2 regions of the Clostridium thermobutyricum genome follow, and region 2 is predicted to be linked to the other one. Evidence: riboswitches for the same ligand, from Rfam matches in the RefSeq annotation. Region 2 holds a riboswitch; the other holds the start of a gene.
What was found. Region 2 has a riboswitch for cyclic di-GMP ahead of HMPREF1092_RS08335 (discoidin domain-containing protein). Riboswitches for the same ligand answer to the same signal wherever they lie in the genome.
Positions count from the first base shown of each region.

Region 1: another riboswitch for cyclic di-GMP. It lies ahead of HMPREF1092_RS17030 (hypothetical protein); the one in region 2 lies ahead of HMPREF1092_RS08335 (discoidin domain-containing protein).

Region 1 is NZ_KB850956.1:106,839-113,230, forward strand. Features, by position in the region: gene HMPREF1092_RS00500 (L,D-transpeptidase family protein) at 1-889, shown strand, start outside; gene HMPREF1092_RS00505 (elongation factor G) at 1,118-3,187, shown strand; gene HMPREF1092_RS00510 (hypothetical protein) at 3,233-3,469, shown strand; gene HMPREF1092_RS00515 (hypothetical protein) at 3,580-4,695, shown strand; cyclic di-GMP riboswitch class II at 5,012-5,096, shown strand; cyclic di-GMP riboswitch class II at 5,187-5,270, shown strand; partial or broken gene HMPREF1092_RS17030 (hypothetical protein) at 5,367-6,392, shown strand, end outside.
Region 2 is NZ_KB850956.1:1,787,088-1,793,479, reverse strand. Features, by position in the region: gene HMPREF1092_RS16480 (sensor histidine kinase) at 1-824, shown strand, start outside; gene HMPREF1092_RS08365 (alpha/beta fold hydrolase) at 897-1,574, shown strand; gene HMPREF1092_RS08360 (GreA/GreB family elongation factor) at 1,595-2,059, opposite strand; gene HMPREF1092_RS08355 (DUF1622 domain-containing protein) at 2,143-2,475, opposite strand; gene HMPREF1092_RS08350 (DUF488 domain-containing protein) at 2,770-3,378, shown strand; gene HMPREF1092_RS08345 (DUF488 domain-containing protein) at 3,378-3,830, shown strand; gene HMPREF1092_RS08340 (dual OB domain-containing protein) at 3,843-4,532, shown strand; cyclic di-GMP riboswitch class I at 4,738-4,821, shown strand; gene HMPREF1092_RS08335 (discoidin domain-containing protein) at 4,949-6,392, shown strand, end outside.

The DNA of each region.
Region 1 (6,392 bases), 1.7 Mb from region 2:
AGTTTACGGAAATAAGCTAAATAAGGACAAGGCAACAGAAGCAATTTTAAATGCTATTGAAAATGGAGAAAAACAAATAAATTTAGAAAATTTAAATTGTTATGAAAATCCAACATATTTATCTAATTCACCAAAAGTTATTGAAGCTCAAAAGGAATTAAATAAATATGTGTCTTCTAAAGTAACTTATGATATAGGAAATAATAAAATTGTAGTTGATGGAAGTACTATTCATAAGTGGTTATCAGTAAATAAAGATATGAATGTTGTAGTAAGTAATCAATTAGTAACAGAGTTTGTTAATTCATTAGCAGCTAAATATAATACAGTTGGAAAAACTAGAACATTTAAAACTTCATTAGGAAACACTGCAACAGTTTCAGGTGGAGACTTTGGATGGAAAATAAATGTTTCAGATGAAGTTCAAACTTTAATATCAGAAATAAAAGAGGGAAAACAAATTGAGAGAAAACCTATTTATTCACAAAAAGGATTGCCTTATGGAACTGTTGGATTAGGAAATACTTATGTAGAGGTAAATCTTTCAACACAACATATGTGGTACTATAAAGATGGAAAGCTTATAGTTCAAAGTGATGTTGTTACAGGAAATGTAAGTAAAAATGATGCTACTCCACAAGGAGTATATTATATAAAATATAAAGAAGCTAATACACATTTAAAAGGTAAAGATTATGATACTCCAGTTAAGTTTTGGATGCCTTTTAATGGGGGAATAGGACTTCATGATGCATGGTGGAGAGATAAATTTGGTAAAGATATATATAAAACAAGTGGATCTCATGGATGTGTAAATTTACCACCACAAGTTGCACAAACAGTATTTGATAATATAACTCCTGGAACTATAGTAGTTTGTTATAATTAGTAAAGATTAAGAAAGGATAATAATTTATTATCCTTTCTTTTTTCATTAAAGGAGTATACATAAAATAATTTTAAAATACTAATTTTTATTATTTTTAAATAATTTAATTATTTAATAGCTAAATATCTCATACTGTATTAAACCTTTTCATAAATATAAAGAAAAGAGTTTTGAAAGGCTGGTGAAAAGATTGCTTTCATAAAATGTAAAATAAGCAATCTGGGAGATATGAAGGATTATAGTATTAAAAATCTTAGAAATATTGGTTTTATAGGACATGGAGCAACAGGAAAAACATCTTTAGTTGAAGGAATAGCTTATACAACAGGTTTAATTGATAGAATGGGACGTGTTGAAGATAAAAATACTTTAAGTGATTTTGACTCAGAAGAAAAGAAAAGAGGATTTTCTATATCTCTTTCAGTTATTCCAATAGAAAAAAATAATATAAAAATTAATCTTTTAGATATTCCAGGATACTTTGATTTTTATGGTGAAAGTATTCAAGGAATGAGATCTGTTGATGTAGCCAATATAGTAGTTTGTGGTGTATCTGGTATTCAAGTAGGAACAGAAAAAGCTTGGGATTATTGCAATAAGATTAAATTATCAAGAACATTTTTTATAAATAAGTTAGATAGAGAAAATGCAAATTTTGATAAGACATTAAATGAATTGAAAGAAATTTTTGGGATAAGTGTAGTGCCTGTTCAATATCCAATTGGAATAGGAGAAAACTTTAGAGGAATAATTGATGTCATATCAGAAAAAGCTAAAATTTACAACTATAAAACTAAAAGGATTGAGGAAACTGAAATTCCAAAAGAGCTTCTAGAAAAAGTAGCAGAATGTAAGCAAATGATTACTGAAGCTGTTGCTGAAACAAGAGAAGAATTATTAGATAAATATTTTAATGAAGGTTTTTTAACTTCTGAAGAATTATATAAAGGGCTTTTAGATGGTTGTGCAAGAGGAGAAATAGCACCAGTAATGTGTGGAAGTGCAACTAATGGAATAGGAATGGATAGTCTCTTAGATAATATAGTTAGATTTTTTCCAGATCCAGAATTTTCATTAGCTCAAAAGTGTATTAGAGAGGATAATGAAACTGACCATATATGCTTAGATGAAGAAGAAAAATTTTCCGCATTTATATTTAAAACTTCTATTGATCCATTTGCAGGAAAACTATCATTTTTTAGAGTGATTACAGGAGAAATTTCTAGTAATGATTTAGTTATAAATAGATTAAAAGAAAAAGAAGAAAAGATATCAAATCTATATTTTATTAATGGAAAAAATACAGAAAAAGCAAATAAGATTATTGCAGGGGATATTGGAGTTATAGCAAAAGTTGATTCATTAGAAACTGGAGATACAATAACTGCATTAGATTATAATGTTGTTTATGATAAATTAAATTTTAGAAAGCCTATGATGCATAAGGCTGTTTATCCAAAAGATAAAGGTAGCGAAGATAAAATAAATATTGGATTAAGCAAAATAATAGAAGAAGATAAATCTTTGCAATTAGAAAGAAGAGAAGTTACAGGAGAATTAGTTATAAGTGGAGTATCAGAACTTCATTTAGATGTGGTAGAAAGTAAATTAAAAGAGAAATTTGGAGCAGAGGTTTTATTTAAAAAGCCTAAATTTAATTATAAAGAAACTATAACAAGTCATTCTGATGTTCAAGGTAAGCATAAAAAGCAATCTGGAGGACATGGACAATATGGTGATGTAAAAATAAAATTTGAAAGAAGATTAGATGGAGAAGAAGGATTAGAATTTGTAGATAATGTAGTTGGAGGAGCTGTTCCAAGAAATTTTATACCAGTAGTTGAAAAAGCTTTAGAAGATTGTATGAAAAAAGGAGTTCTTTTAGGATATCCATTAGTTCAGCTTAAAGCAACTCTTTATGATGGGTCAAGCCATTCTGTAGATTCATCAGAAATGGCATTTAAGATAGCAACTTCTATAGCATATAAAAAAGGAATAGAGCTTGCAAAACCTATAATTTTAGAACCTATAATGAAGGTAAATATTTATATAAGAGATGAAAGTATGGGTGATATAATTTCAGATATAAATAAGAGGAGGGGAAGAGTTTTAGGAATGGAAGGAGAAGGAGAGGTGAAGACTGTAATAGCTGAAGTTCCAGAAAGTGAATTATATACCTATGCAACAGACCTTCAGGCAATGACAGGAGGAAGAGGATATTTCGAAGTAGAATATTCAAGACATGAGGAGTTATCTAAAATAGAGACACTTAAATTAATAGAAAGTAAAGAAGAATAAAAAAGAAAACCTTCTGGCATAATAAAAATGCAAGGAGGTTTTTTTATGTCAAATTATATAATGAATGTAAAAAAAGAACTTACTAAAGATGAATATGGAAATATTCATGATTACCTTGGAGTAATAGATGTTAATGATAATTTTACTATGAATATAGAAAATAAAAATTTGATAAATCTAGAGATGATTAATCAAATATTTGAAGAAAATAATTTTGTAAAAATTAAAGAACAGATAAATGAAAATGGAAGCTGTATTATAGAAGCTAACAAAGTATACTAAATTAATATTATGTTAAATAAATTTGTTTATATTGATATTTATAGAATAGAAAATTATAATTTATGGTAATTTAGTAAACAATAGAGGAAATTCTTTAAGGAGTAAACAAAATGATTAAAAGAAGTAAAAAGATAGCAGTTGTAATAGTTGCGGCTGCAGTTATAGCAGGGGGAATATTTGTAGGATGTGGAAATTCAAATCCTATAGATAAAGAATTACAAGCAGGCAAAACAGCATTAAGCCAAAAAAATTATACAGAAGCTTTAAAAGATTTTAAAGAAGTAGAAAATAAAGATAAAAATAATCAAGAAGTATTAGATTTAATAAATATAATACAAGGTTATGAAAATGCAAAACAAAGTTATGATAATAATAATTTAACTGAAGCAGAAAATTATATAAATAACATACCAAGCAGTTATATAAATTATGCAATAAAAGATGATATAAATAATCTTAAAAATGAGATAATTGAAAAAGAAAAATCAGAAAAAAATAAAGTAAGTAGTACTAAAGAAAAAACAAGTAATACAACTAACAAAACAAATAATTCAAATGAAAAATCAAATATCACAAAAGAAATATCACAAAAAATTACTGAAGGTGAAAAGCTTATAAAATCAGGAGATATTAATTCTGCAAAAACAATCTTAAATAGTATAAACTTACAAGAGGCAACAGAAGCTCAAAAAGAAGAAATATCTAATGATATGAATAAGATAACAAATCAAATTCAACAAGAAAATCAAAAACAAGCAAATAAAGTAGCTGCAGATAAAGAAAAACTTCAAAAGCAAAGAAAAGCACTAGAACAAAAAGAAGAAAAATCAAAAAATGCTGATGATGTAAAATTAAATAAGAAAAATAGTGATATAGTTTCAACTTCAAAAAATGTAGTTTATACTGATAATGCTTTAGGAATAAAATTTACTATTCCAGCAGATTGGGTAAATCATATATTAATAAAAGAATATGGTGATGGAATAATAATTAATTTCACTTCAGAGGACGTAAAAGAGCCAGTATTTATGTTATCTATTGAAAGAAATGGAGAAATGGATGGACTTTTAGACAATGAAATAACTAAAGTAATAAACGGACAATATTTTGTATACGGACAGGCACCTATGAATTCATTAGATAGTAACAAGCAAGCAGCACCTTTATTTAAACAACTTATGAGTGAAGCAAATACAGTTAAAGATTCACTTTCAAGCTCAAGATAATAAATATAAAATTAGAAAGATAGATATAACTATTTTATATCTATCTTTTTTATTTGTAGAATTTTTATAAAACTACATATTTATAAATACATTACACAGAATTTGTAATTAAATTTAAAAAAGTATTAATTTATTTTAGATTGCTTTATATAAAATAATTTTTTTTAAGATATATTTTATATAAGTAATGAATAAAAAAATGAATATAAAGTTAATATTAAAAAATATATGGTTATTAAAAAAAATAAAAAAATATGTATAATTGTTATAGTCATTTATGTTTTTTATAAAAAATAATTTATAAAATCTTATAAAATATAAAATCTGAAGCTTTGAAATACATTTTTTAATTTGGGCACTTTAAATGTATAGAGCTAGTAGTGCAACCGACTGATTTATTCAATAGAAATTGGAAAAAATCAGTTTTTTTATTTTTAAAAATACATTTTTTGTTATATAGAGATTAATAAATAAAATATATTTAAAATTAATATAAAATCTGAAGCTTTGAAATACATTTTTTATTTGGGCACTTTAAATGTATAGAGCTAGTAGTGCAACCGACTGATTTATTCAATAGAAATTGAAAAAATCAGTCTTTTTATTTATAAAGAATTATTTTAATAAAAAGAATTTAAGTTATGTAAATTTAATTTTAGGAGGGAAATTCATTGAATAGGAAAAAAATAGCTGTTATTATAGCAACTGCAACTATTGTAGGAGGAATTTATATGAATCCTGTAATTGCTCATGCAGATAATATTAATAATGTTGCTAATATAAAAGTTCAAGAGCAAAATAATTCAAATATTACTAATAATATAGATGCTTATGATCAAGCAAGTTATATATCATTAAATAATATAACTTTTAGTAGTGATAAAGATATAAGTGGAAAATATCTTTATGTAGAAGTTGAAGGTTATGGACAAGTTACAGTTGGAGAAATTAAAACTACAATGATAGATGGTGTAAAGCATTATATAGTTCCGAAAGCTGAAAATGGTAATGATATTCCTGTAAACAAACCATTAAATGTAAAATTTTATATAGCTAATTCACAATTCGAAAAATTTGATTTAAGTAAGTGTACTTTAGCGTATGAAATGAAAGGAGTTGAATTTCATGCTTTAGATGTGTTTCAAATTAAAGTAAAATCAAAGTTACCAGAAGAATATAATGGTGAAGATGTATATTATTCATTAAATCCACTTAGTACAACAAGTCAAGTTAATGAAATAAAGCAATTAAAACAAGTTAAAATAGCAAAAGATGGAACAGTTAATGTTTATACTAATTCCCAATCAGCGGGAAATATATATTTCTATATAAAAAATAAGGACGGTAAATTTACAAGATATTTTACACAATATATACCTGGGGCAGTAAACTATACTATAAAGAAGCTTGATTATTATCAAAATGCAGGAAATGGAACATATTTAACTTCTAAAATGCCAGCATCTTTTGTTTGTCCAGAGAATCAAGCATGGGTTGTAATGGGAAATGGCATGATAAATATAAATTTAAATCCAGGGAAAATACCAGATTCAAGTAAGATAAAAACAACAATAAGTATAGAAGGTCTAGATGGAAAAATTATAGGAACTCCAGAAAGTGCAACTGGGGAATTAGGAAAGAAAACAAATTTAAAAACACCAAATATACCAGAAGGATATCATTTAGTAAATATAACT
Region 2 (6,392 bases):
ATTTTACAGATAAATATAAAGTTAAAAGTGAAGATGAATTAGGAGAGTTAGGAGGTGCATTAAACTTAATATCTAGCAACTTAGAGGAAAGTTTAAATGATTTAAAAAATGCAAATAAGCAGTTAAAAAATGAAATGGAAATACAAAGAATTCAAGAAGAAAAAAGAAAAGAGCTTATAAGTAGTATTTCTCATGAGCTAAAAACACCTATAACTATAATTCAAGGAAATATAAATGGAATAAAAAGTGGAATGTATTCTGAAAATGTATATAATGATATTTTGGAGGAAACAAACAGATTAAATGAATTAGTTATGGAAATGTTAGAAGTTTCTAAACTAGAATCACCAACATTTAAGCTTAATAAAGAACCTTTTGATTTAGGTGCAGTTGTATTAAAAGAAATAGATAAATTAAAAGGTATTGCAAAAGAAAAATCATTAACTATAAATCATAATAATTATGATGAATTAGTAATAATAGGGGACGAAAAAAGAATAACTCAAGTTGTGCAGAATTTTTTAACTAATTCTATAAAATATACTCCAGAAAATGAAAAGATAAATATAGATATAATAAAAGAAAATGAAAAATATATATTTAGTATAGAGAATTTTGGAGTTTCTTTAAATGAAGATGAACTTGCAAGGATTTGGGATTCATTTTATAGAAAAGAAAAATCAAGAAATAAAAAGTTTGGTGGAACAGGGCTTGGGCTTTCAATAGTAAAAAGAATTTTAGAAATTCATAATAGTAATTTTGGTGTTGAAAGTGGAGTAAATAGTGTTAAATTCTACTTTGATATGGATGAATGGAAAGAATAATTTTAGTTTAAGAAGGTGGACACCATTAAGATATCGGATTACAAAAGAGAAATATATGTTAATGGAATAAATATGACATATTATAAAATAGGACAAGGGGAACCACTTATAGTTTTACATGGGAACAGTCAAAATAGTAGTAATATGAAAAAAATCATAAATAGATTTAAAGATAGGTTTGAAATTTATGCTATAGATAGTAGGGGACATGGATTAACTAAGTATGAAGGAAAAGAATATACTTTAGAAGATATGACTAATGATACTGTAGAATTTATAGAAAAATTAAATTTGAATAATGTAAATATAATTGGTTATAGTGATGGAGGAAATATAGCTTATCGTGTTGCAATAAGAATGCAAGATAGAATTAGCAAGATTATATTATTATCACCTAACTATAGTCCTAAAGGAATGAATAAGTTTTTTATGATGTGGCTTGGTATAGCATCTTTTGTATTAACAATCTTTAGTTTTATAAAGTTTGTGAGAGATGTAAAATACAGAGTATTATTAATAACGAGAGACGAGCATACTGAAGAAGAAGATTTAAGAAAAATAAAATGTGATACTTTATTGATTTATGCAGGAATAGAAATAATCTTAAAAGATCATATTGAAAGCTTTAAAAATAATATTGAAAAAGCACAATTAGAAAGAGTTAAAGTATCAACTCATTTAGATTTATTTAGTAGAACAAAAGCCATAGATAAAATAGAAGAATTTTTAATTAAGAAAAAACCACGATAAAATAAATATCGTGGTTTTCTTTATAAGATTTCTAAAACTTCAACTGTATAATCTTCACCAGGAGCTTCTACTTTAACTACATCTCCTACCTTTTTACCTGATAAAGCTTTACCTAAATCAGATTCAATACTAATAAGCATGTTTTCAGGGTCTAAGTCAAGAGTTGTTACTAAAGTTACTACAACTTCATCATCATCTTCAACAAATTTAATTCTTGCTTTGCTGTTTATTCCAAGAACAGATTTATCTAATGTGCTATCATCAATTACAGTTGCAGTTGAAATCATAGTTAAAAGATATTGTATTCTATTATCATTTTCTCTATAGTTAGCACAAGCTTCTTTGTATTCAGCATTTTCTGATCTATCTCCATGAGCTGCTGCTACTAATTTTTCCTTTGCTATTTCAGCTCTTTTTACAGTCATTCTATATTCTAATTCTTCTCTTAATTTTTTTATATTTTCTTCAGTTAATGTGTTATTCATAAAAAATCCTCCCAGCTAATATATTCTTTTAATATTATATACCATAGAGTAAAAAATAAAAATGCTTTACCATATCTATATAATTATTTAGACTGCTTAACTTCTTTATCTAAGAAATAAGAAATTAGTGTTCTTATAATAACTAATGCACCTAAAACAAGAATATCTTTTATATCAGGTTTTATAATGGATTGAATTATATCACTAGCTATTAAAATTTCAAAAGATAATAAAATGTATGAAGCAAGTTGATTACGCAAAGTTTTATTATTTTGAGAAAGTAAATTTAAATTTTTAGATGTTAAACTCTTTTTAATAAAATAATATGCAGCTAAAATTACACCGAAAATAAGGATAATAATTGCTATACAATTCATTATAAATATTATTTTGTCCATGACACTATTTATATTCATAAGTAAACTTCACTCCAATTTGAATGTTTTAGTTATTGTTAGCAAAATTAAATTTATCTATTCCTAAATAATAATATATTATAGCCTTGAATTTATATTGGAAAATAGAATATTTCTTAAATTAATTAAAGATTATATATTGAAATTTTATATAAATATTGATTTCTAATTAAATTTAAGAATTATTGATAAAATAATAGAAATTAAAACAATGAATATAAATAACAAAGATATTATATAATAAATTGAAAAAATATGGTAAAATAATAACTGATATTAAGTTTGGAGGAATATATGGAAGTATTTACAATTGGTCATACAAATTATTCAATAGATAAATTTATTGATTTAATAAGAAAGTTTAATATAAATTGTGTAGTAGATGTTAGATCAACTCCTTTTTCAAAATATACCCCTCAATTCAATGAAAATAATTTAAAATTAGAATTGAATAAGCGAGGAATTTATTACATAAAAATGGGAAATGAATTTGGTGCTAGAAGAAAAAATAAAAAATTATATACAGTAGATGGATATTTAGATTTTGAAAAAACTAGAAAGGATAAAGATTTTTTAAAAGGGATTGAAAGAATAAAGCAAGGGTGTAATAAAGGGTTTAATATAACTTTGATGTGCACAGAAAGGGATCCTATTGATTGTCATAGAACAATATTGGTAAGTAAAGGGTTAAAGGATAATGGATTTAACATAAAACATATTTTACCTAATGCAGAAATTCAAAGTCAAAAAAAAATAGAGGAAAGACTTTTAAATAAATATTACCCTAATAGATTACAATTATCATTTGATATAAATAAAAATTTAACTGAAGAAGAAATGATAGAAGAAGCATATAGGATAAGAAATAAGGAAATAGGATATCCGATAGGAGGTGAGGAATAATGATAACTATTTATACAATTGGATTTACTAAAAAATCTGCTGAAAAATTTTTTGATTTATTAGAAAAAAATGATGTACAAACAATTTTTGATGTTAGATTAAATAATTCAACACAGTTAGCTGGATTTTCAAAAGGAAGAGATTTAGAGTATTTTTTAAGAAAGATTTTATCAGTTAAATATATTCATGATACTAATTTTAGTCCAACAAAAGAGATTTTAGATAATTATAAAAAGAAGAAAATAGATTGGGAAAAATATGAAGAAGAGTTTAATAAGTTACTTGTTGAAAGAAATATAGATAATTATATTAAAGTAAATTTAAAAAATAAATTGAATAAAATTTGTTTTTTATGTAGTGAGGATAGTGCAGAACATTGTCATAGAAGATTAGTTGCAGAATATGTGAGAAATACATTAAAGAATGAAAAAATTAATATAATTCATATATAAAGGGGGATAATTATGGAGAAAGAGGTTATAATTTTAACTAAATCAGATAAAAATGGTGGCTATTGTGTGGCTGGTATAGATAAAGAAAATGGTAAATTTATTAGATTAGTATCAGAAGATAAAGATTCCAATTTTGCATTGAATGATAACGATTTAATATATGAGGGCGAAGAAAATCAAGTAGAGATAATGGATATAATTAGAGTTCAATTAAAAGGGAAACAAAATTGCGGATATCAACCAGAAAATTATATAATTGATGATAATTATTATATTGAGAAGGTTGGGACTGCAACTAAGAAAGAGATAAGCAATTATTTAATGAATCAAGATTATATTTTTTATAATGCGTCTAATTTTGTACACATAGAAGAGATTGAAAAACAATTAAAAAAATATTCATTAATAATGTTTAAAGTTTGTGAACTAAAATTATGGATAGATAGGTTTAAGCCACATAGAATTACTGCAAATTTTTTTCATAATGGACATGAATATAGCTTTATAAAAATAACAGATCATAGTTTAACACAAAAATATCATGAAAAAGTTTTAAAATCTTCTCCGAGACCGTTTATATTAAATAATGCGATATTAGTAATGAGCTTGGCATCTGATTACAAAGGCATAGGAGAGCATTATAAAATAGTTGCAAATATTATTGAAGAAGATAATTTATATTGGGGAGAAAGTTCAATTTAATTATAATTATTATTAACAATCTATATCTAAACATATATTAAATGAACAAAAAAATAAAACTATAATTTACGTAATAACATTAAAATACCCTTTGGATATAATAGACAATGGGTATTTTTTTATAGTAAAAATTTATAATATTTGTGAAGTAAATTTATATTTATATTAAAAAATTATACATAAGTATATGGTAATATCTTTTTATAAATTTAATAGGCAAACCTTGGGAAACCTTGGGACGCAAAGCTAAAGGGACTAAAGTTTTAAACTATGTCAGCCAGTTGCCGAAAAGTTTTAATCTTTTTGATTAGTAGACTATCTTTCGGGACTAGTCTTATTTTTTTGCCAAAATGGATTGGAATCTTTAGGGGAATAAATTTTTATATTTAGAATTTTTATTTTAAGGAGATGAAAAAATGAATAAGAAAAAAATAATGTCTGTCATATGTATAGCTGCAGTAACAAGTTATTCAGTAGCACCTTCACTAAGTAGCTATGCAACTACTTTAAATAACAAACCAGTTCAAGTAGAAGCTAGTAAAACTGTTAATGCAAAAGCTAGCAAAACTACCAATACTAAAGAAAATGGTAGTAAGGCTATTTCATTAAATGATTCTAATATAACTCTTTATGGAAATTGGGGAGGAATATATAAAGTTTTAACTTTAGGATTTGACACTAATGAAATGAAATTTACTTCAACAACAAGTAGTAATCCAATATATTTTTGTGGTGCAACTTGGGCAGATGTTTATACAGTAACTTTATATAATAATGATGGAACAGTAGAAAGCACAAAAATATTTAAAGGTGCAAATACTAATAACCAATTTAATAGTTATATTAAAGGCTTAACATTTAAATATGGAGATTATTTAAAAATACAATCCAATGGTTTATTTATGAGCTTAAATGGGCAAGAAAAATCAAAAGATACAATATATGTTCAAATAAATAAAGATGGATTAAAGAAAGTAACTAATGAAACTAAAAATTTGAAAGCTCTATATGGAATAGACAAAACAGTAGTTACAGGAAATACAGAAGCAAATAAAAAAGTTTATATTGTAGCAGATGGAAAGAGTTATAATACAACTTCAAATAGTAATGGAGAATTCTCATATGATTTGCCTAGCAGTATAAAATGTGGTTCTGATATAGGTGTTCAACCAGAAGGTGCTATGGAAGAAACAATTAAGTCTACAATAAATACTAATGATTATAAATTAGCTAATAGTAAGTTGAATATTTATAATTGGTGGGGAACATTATCAGGAATCGTAAGCTTTAATCCTCTAACTAAAGAGATGAGTGTTTCTGGATATAATCCATATTTAGGTCATATAGAAACACAATGTATGAAAATTTCTCTTTATAATTTAAAAAATTCATCAATAATAAAATCAGAAGTTATAAAAGGAAATGATACAACAAAAACTTTAGATGCTATGTTAAACAATCAAAGCTTTAATTATGGAGATGTTATAGGAATTAGTTTTGATAAATCACAAACAAGAGTTGATGTATTAAATAACAATAATAATATAGGAAATTCAACTGGAAATGAAGAATATTTTAAAATAACACAAGATGGATTAGAAAAAGTAAATGGAGATATAACTGTAAATCCATTAAATATTTTAACTTCAAATAAAATAACAGAAACAAATGTTACAGGTAAAGCTAATCCTAATGCAAAGCTAAAAGTAACTGTTAATAATAAAGAATTTTTTGGACAAGCTGATGCTAATGGAAACTATAATATAAAAATAAATGATTCAGAAGGCTTTAATATTAATACAAAAATTATTGTTTCAGAAGAAAACCATATTCCAGTTGAAATTACACCAGGAATAAGTA